2 regions of the Fischerella sp. genome follow, and region 1 is predicted to be linked to the other one. Evidence: predicted binding sites of a transcription regulator. Region 1 holds the regulator's gene; the other holds the start of a gene.
What was found. The regulator NtcA, encoded in region 1, controls nitrogen genes in cyanobacteria. The targets are predictions, from matches to a motif close to TNTGTANNNNNNNNTACANA.
Positions count from the first base shown of each region.

Region 1 (3,424 bases):
GCTGAGATGGGGACGTCCAGAAAAGTCCAACGCCACTTGAATTAATGCCTCATCCAGAGGTGCGAGGAAATTACCAAAGCGGACAATACCTTTGCGATCGCCCAGTGCTTGGCTAATAACTTGTCCGAGGGTAATACCTACATCTTCGTTAGTGTGGTGGTCATCAATATGTAAGTCTCCCGTAGCTTGGATATCCAAGTCAATTAACCCATGAGATGCTATTTGATGCAGCATGTGATCTAAAAACGGAATGCCAGTAGCTGCATTGCAAACCCCTGTACCATCGAGATTAATCGTGACTTGTACATCCGTTTCCCCCGTAGTGCGGCGTAAAGAGGCAATACGCGGGGTTTTGGTGGACTGATTGTTGGATGAAGAAAGAGTTTGGCGATCGCTTATTTGCATAGGTATTAGGGATTAGGTATTGGGGATTGGGTATTGGGTATTGGGGTTTAGGGATGGAGTATTGGGTAGTGGGTATTGAAAATAATTTCCTAGTCCCTAGTCCCCAGTCCCTAATCCCCAGTCCCCCTTACATTCCCATGATTTCATATCCTGAGTCTACATACAGGACTTGCCCTGTAATTCCGCTTGCCAAGTCGCTACACAAGAAAGCTGCTGCGTTACCCACCTCTGTTTGAGTCACAGTACGTCGCAAAGGAGCTACTTTCTCCACATGATGAATCATATCTAGAATACCTCCAACGGCACTTGAAGCTAAAGTGCGGATCGGCCCTGCGGAAATGGCATTCACCCGGATATTTGAGGGGCCTAGTTCCGCAGCCAGGTAACGTACGCTAGCCTCCAGCCCAGCTTTGGCAACTCCCATGACGTTATAGTTGGGAATTGCTCTGACAGCACCCAAATAAGTGAGAGTGACTATGCTTGCTCCTTGTGTCATCAAAGGTTTAGCTGCACCCGCCAGCTGCGCCAAGGAGTAAGTGCTGACTTCTAAAGCTGTATGGAAACCCTCACGGGAGGTTTGGCTAAAGTCCCCACTCAGATCGTCTTTGTTGGCAAAAGCAAGGCAATGGATGAGGATGTCTAACTTGCCCCACTTATCGCGGATTGTCTCAAAAGCAGACTTAACCTGCTCGTCATTTTGGACGTTACAGGGCAGAAACAGGCTAGGGTTGAGGGGTTCTACCAGTTCTGCGACCTTTTTCTCCATTTTGCCTTTTTCATCTGGTAAATAGGTAATGCCGAGGTTAGCACCGGCTTTGTGCAGTTGTTGGGCAATACCCCAGGCAATCGAGCGGTTATTAGCAATGCCAGTAACCAAGGCATTTTTTCCAGTTAAATCCAGCATATAAATTGTTAGTGCGATGTTTCATTAGGAGCATACTAGAATCTGAGTCTAGTTTGTCTTTGTTTTGGACACGATTTACAAATTTGACACTTTCAACTTGAGAAGAGGTGAGGTTATAAAAGATTAAGACCTTTACTGGTTATGGTAAACAACCTCAAGATACTCGGCAAAACCCATTGTGCTTACTTTTCTTACCTATATTCCAGCAACTGTTGCAATGAGAGTTTTATAAAAATCTGTCACAAGTTTGGTATAAACTACATTTAATTATTTTTTTAAAAAATATATTAGGATGCACAAATTCACCTAAGCCTGCTTTGTGCTTCTTGGTTGATATGCTCACATGATGTTTTATGATTATTGACAAGGCTGTTTGCTGCCACAAAATCTGCACTAAAACTTTAAGAGAATCTCAATGAATCTTTCTTTTTTCTTAAAAAACTTATTGTCTACAATTTTGAAAGTACCTAATACAAAGTACTAGATCCCAGTAGGATAAATTTTGTATCATGTTGGACAAACATTTAAGAGGCAAAGAGGTTAAGTATAGGAAAGAACAGAAAGGTTAACAATGTTTTCTTGATTTTTCGGGTGTATTCTTAGGTAATCTATATTTAGTTTTTTCCGGCATTGGGTAGGGGAAGGGAGATGATCGTGACACAAGATAAAGCCCTAGCAAATGTTTTTCGTCAGATGGCGACTGGAGCGTTTCCGCCAGTTGTGGAAACGTTTGAACGCAACAAAACGATCTTTTTCCCCGGCGATCCTGCAGAACGAGTTTATTTTCTTTTAAAAGGTGCAGTGAAACTATCCAGGGTGTACGAGGCAGGAGAAGAAATTACCGTAGCGCTACTGCGGGAAAATAGCGTTTTTGGGGTTTTGTCCCTACTAACGGGAAACAAGTCCGATCGCTTTTATCATGCAGTTGCTTTTACACCTGTAGAATTGTTATCAGCTCCAATTGAACAGGTGGAACAAGCACTCAAAGACAACCCAGAATTGTCGATGTTAATGTTGCGAGGCTTGTCTTCGCGGATTCTCCAGACAGAGATGATGATTGAAACACTTGCTCACCGTGATATGGGTTCGAGGTTGATCAGTTTTCTATTAATTCTCTGTCGGGATTTTGGTGTTCCTTGTGCAGATGGAATCACAATTGACCTCAAGCTATCTCATCAGGCGATCGCTGAAGCAATTGGTTCTACTCGCGTCACCGTCACCAGGTTACTAGGCGATTTGCGCGAAAAGAAGTTGATTTCCATACACAAGAAAAAAATCACTGTTCATAAGCCTGTTACCTTAAGTCGGCAATTCACTTAAAAGCACTTGGGGATTGGGGATTAGGGACTAGGGACTAGGGATTGGGCATTGGGAATAGGTGAAAATGATGAATGCTGAATGCTGAAAATTTCATAATTCATAATTCATAATTCATAATTTTTATGCCCCTTGCCCCTTGCCCCTTGCCCTGATAAATTAACTTTTTCCCGACTTCTGCAAGAAGTCTTCCGATCCCCCACACAAAACGCCTGAAAGTAGTAGGCTGTATCTGGAAGGATTTCTTCGGTAAATATTAAAGATGGCCACCGGGTACATCCTCATCATTGCAATTTTAATTTTAGGAGGCGTTATTGCCACCGTGGGCGATCGCATAGGCACGCGGGTTGGCAAGAAACGGCTCTCACTATTTAACCTACGACCAAAAAACACGGCTGTATTAGTAACGATTTTGACAGGATTGGGCATTTCAGCATCAACCCTGGGAATTTTATTTTTAGCCGATGAAGGCTTGCGTAAAGGCGTATTTGAACTAGAGGACATTCAAAAAGACCTTAGGCGTAAGCGCGTACAGTTAGAGAATACAACTCAACAACTTGATACAACAAAACAAGAGTTAGACCAAGCCAGAAAAGAACAAACAAAAGCTCAACAAGACTTGCAGGAAATTAATAAATCCTTACAAGCCGCTAATGCCAAGCAACAGCAAACACAAACCCAACTCAACCGCACTATTGACCAAAAAGCGCGAACCCAAGCCCAACTCCAACGTACCCAAAAACAGCTAGATCAAGTAGCAACTCAGTACCAGCAAGCTATGGCTCAGTTGCAAAACGT
Region 1 covers NZ_JACAEU010000115.1:76,408-79,831, reverse strand. Annotated here, with positions in the region: gene hisB (imidazoleglycerol-phosphate dehydratase HisB) at 1-405, opposite strand, end outside; gene fabI (enoyl-ACP reductase FabI) at 533-1,309, opposite strand; gene ntcA (global nitrogen regulator NtcA) at 1,958-2,629, shown strand; gene HXY43_RS15690 (DUF3084 domain-containing protein) at 2,889-3,424, shown strand, end outside.

Region 2 (3,424 bases), on a different contig from region 1:
TGGTAAATAACCGCGCTTGAGTTGTTCTTGCTTGAGGAAATCTTCCAAAAGACTGCGTAGGAGGGTTCCTTTGGGTGTCCACAGTGGCAATCCCGGCCCCACTAAGTCAGAAAATATAAACAATCCCAGTTCTTTACCAAGTTTACGGTGATCGCGTCGCAGTGCTTCTTCTTTACGCCGCTTGTACTCTGCTAGTTGTTCTGGGTTTTCCCAAGCAGTACCGTAGATACGTTGTAGTTGCGCTTTGGTTTCATCCCCACGCCAGTAAGCGCCAGCAACGCTTTCTAATTCAATCGCTTTTGAGTTTAACTCTTTGGTGTTTTCTAGATGCGGTCCGGCGCACAAATCCCACCATTCATTTCCCAGGTGGTAGATTGTAATCGGTTCCTCTTTGATATCTGCCAGGATTTCTAACTTATAAGGTTCGTTAATCTCCTTAATCCGGCGTTCTGCTTCGGCGCGGCTTACTTCTTCTCGAATAACAGGCAATTTGCGATTGATAATCTTATCCATCTCTTTCTTGATGGCTTTGAGATCCTTGTCGGTAAATGGCTCTGGATTATCAAAATCATAGTAAAAGCCGTTTTCAATCCACGGGCCGATTGTGACTTGCGCCTTGGGAAACAGCTTTTGCACTGCCATCGCCATTACGTGGGATGTTGTGTGGCGGATTTTTTTCAGCTTTTCAGATTCACTTGTACGCGGCAAATAAATTTTTTTTTCAGGTTGTTCTGGTTGATTAGGGTGTTCAGAAGACGACATTGGCGGCTGATCCATTGGCGAAGTAATTGCTTGCGTGTAACTTATTCGACTGACTATATATTAACGACCCCGATGTCATCCAACGCTCGATCTTGAAAAGAAAGCTTCTATGCAGTAGATGCTCGTAAGAGGGCTTCCTATAGGGTGGGCAATGGGCAATGGGTATTGGGCAAAGATAATCGTTAAATCTCTATTCCCAATGCTCAATTTCCGATATCCAATGCCCTATGCCCCAATACGGTTCAGTTAGCACAATTTAATCTTTGGAGATCCCCCATTATCCCCCTTAAAAAGGGGGACTTCAATACTGTTGTTCCCACCTTTTCAAGGGGGGCTAGGGGGGATCTAAATCTTAACTGAACTGTATTGCCCTATGCCCCATTTCATGCGTTGTGGTGATGTACGCAAGTGTCTATATTAATTTTGATAGAAATTCTAAAAATCTTACCTTTTTTAAACTGTAATTATTTACTTAATACTATTTCGATTTTTCCTGCAAACTCAAAAAATATCTAAAGTCTCTGCCCCAAGGTTATGTACAAAAGCTCTTATAGATATATATAATACTAATAATGTAGCTCTTGTTACAGATTTTTTAATGTTTATAACTTAAACGTGATAATTTCTAAATGTTAAGAATCGTAAATCGCGTTAATATTAGTAAGAAAGTTAGAAATATGCTTGTCAATTATGCGAGACTCGAATTTACCAGAGACTGAGTTGCTAAAAACAGTTTTGCAACCACTACTGGAAGATTTTCAATACTGGTTTGCGCGATCGCGTAATTTTCTGGAAACAGAGCAACTTTCTTTTTTAAGTAGCCAGGAGCAATCTGCCTTGCTAGAACGAGTCAAGCAAGCCCAAGAAGAAGTGAACGCGGCAACAATGCTGTTTAACGTAACGGAAGGACAAGTTGGGATTGATATGGCAACCTTAATGCCTTGGCATCAATTGCTATCAGAATGCTGGAAGGTGGCAATGCACTTCCGTACTGAAAACGCAAATCCGCAGCAGCAAGACGGCATATAAATTGAAGAAAATTCCTTAACAACATTTCTCGCTTAACAAAATCATGTATCTTATCAAACTTTAAATTCGCATTATCTGCATAATTACCGCAAATATAGGCACACAAACAGAGGTTTAGGTTTTCGTTCTAGCTTCAGGCTAGGCGAATCGTTGCAACAAAAGTTTTAAAATTTGCTGCCCCTGGAGGAAAACCCGATGTTACATCTGCTTTACATTCTTGTTTTTACCATTCTTGCCTTTATAGCTGTTGCCAACTTGATTCGCAATTTAATCATGTTTAGTTTTGACAGAGACCGAAATTATCCGGCAAGGTACTCGTCAATGGCAAATCAAGGTAATTACCCCTATCCAGCATCTAGAAGGTCGTTAACACCCCATCCGGAATTGTTAGATAGCTCGGGCAATATCATTAAAGAACCTTTATTAGTGATGCGTTCGATCAACGTTGATGATGCCCGTCAACAACTCGATGCTCTTTACGAAGCTTCGCCGGGAAATAAAAGCGAAAGCCAGGAGGAAAGCTAAAAGATGAATTATGAATTATGAATTATGAATGATAAAAAATTCATAATTCATAATTCAGCATTCATCATTTTTTAGGCTTCGATAACCACCCGCAGATTACCGCGTTTCTTGGCGACGCGACAAGCTGTCGTGCTACCTGAACGCTCGAATTCTAAATCGAGGATAGTAGGGCCAACTCGCAAGTTGTGCAGCGACAGACGATGAATAGACTCTGGTAAAGCTGGGTCGATAATTCGCAAGCAGTTGTTGGGAGCATCCGGTACTAGATTCACCATCATTTGCAGCAATTGAAAGATACTGCCAGTAGCCCAAGCTTGGGGGGTACAGGCAACTGGGTACTGCACAGGCGCACTATCATCACTAATGCGCTCAAAGCCACAAAACAGTTCTGGAGGACGATGATAAGGCTGCTTTCTAGTCATGTCGAATAAACCTTCAAAAAGTTCCAAGGCTTGATCGACTAAACCGAGCGATCGCAATCCCATCGCAATCAAAGAATTATCATGGGGCCACACAGAACCAATGTGATACCCCATCGGATTATAAGCTGGCGACAAACTACTCAGGGTACGAATGCCCCAACCATTAAACATATCTGGTGCACGCAACCGCTCTGCCACGCTGTAAGCTTTTTCTGGGGTGAAAATGCCTAAATGCAGACAGTGACCTGGATTTGAGCTAATACTATCTACTTGCTTGCCATCTCCATCTAAAGCCAGGGCGCAGAAATCCTGGTCTTCCATCCAAAAATCTCTATTGAAACGCAGTTTCAAATTTCTTGCTTCTTCTAGCCAGCGATCTGACAGATCTAACCGCTTCTTCATCCTCGCAATTTCTGCTAACCGTATTTTTGCTGCATAAACGTAACCCTGCACTTCACAAAGGGCAATTGGGCCGTTAGCCAGTTCTCCCTTACGGTTGACAATACAATCACCAGAGTCTTTCCAGCCTTGGTTAGCAAGACCGCGCTTTGATTTACGGTAATAGCTGAGATAGCCTGTATCTTTCATGTTGCGATCTATCCAATCCATAGCCGCTAGTGCATTCGACCACAGTTGTTCTAGGGTTTCTAAATCGTGAGTCCATGCATAGTACTCGGCATATAGCA
Region 2 covers NZ_JACAEU010000013.1:77,421-80,844, reverse strand. Annotated here, with positions in the region: gene thrS (threonine--tRNA ligase) at 1-777, opposite strand, end outside; gene HXY43_RS02195 (DUF2605 domain-containing protein) at 1,453-1,791, shown strand; gene HXY43_RS02190 (DUF2973 domain-containing protein) at 1,987-2,316, shown strand; gene HXY43_RS02185 (amylo-alpha-1,6-glucosidase) at 2,388-3,424, opposite strand, start outside.
Region 2: a site for NtcA is predicted at 1,334-1,353, ahead of HXY43_RS02195 (DUF2605 domain-containing protein). Genes of this name have one in related genera too.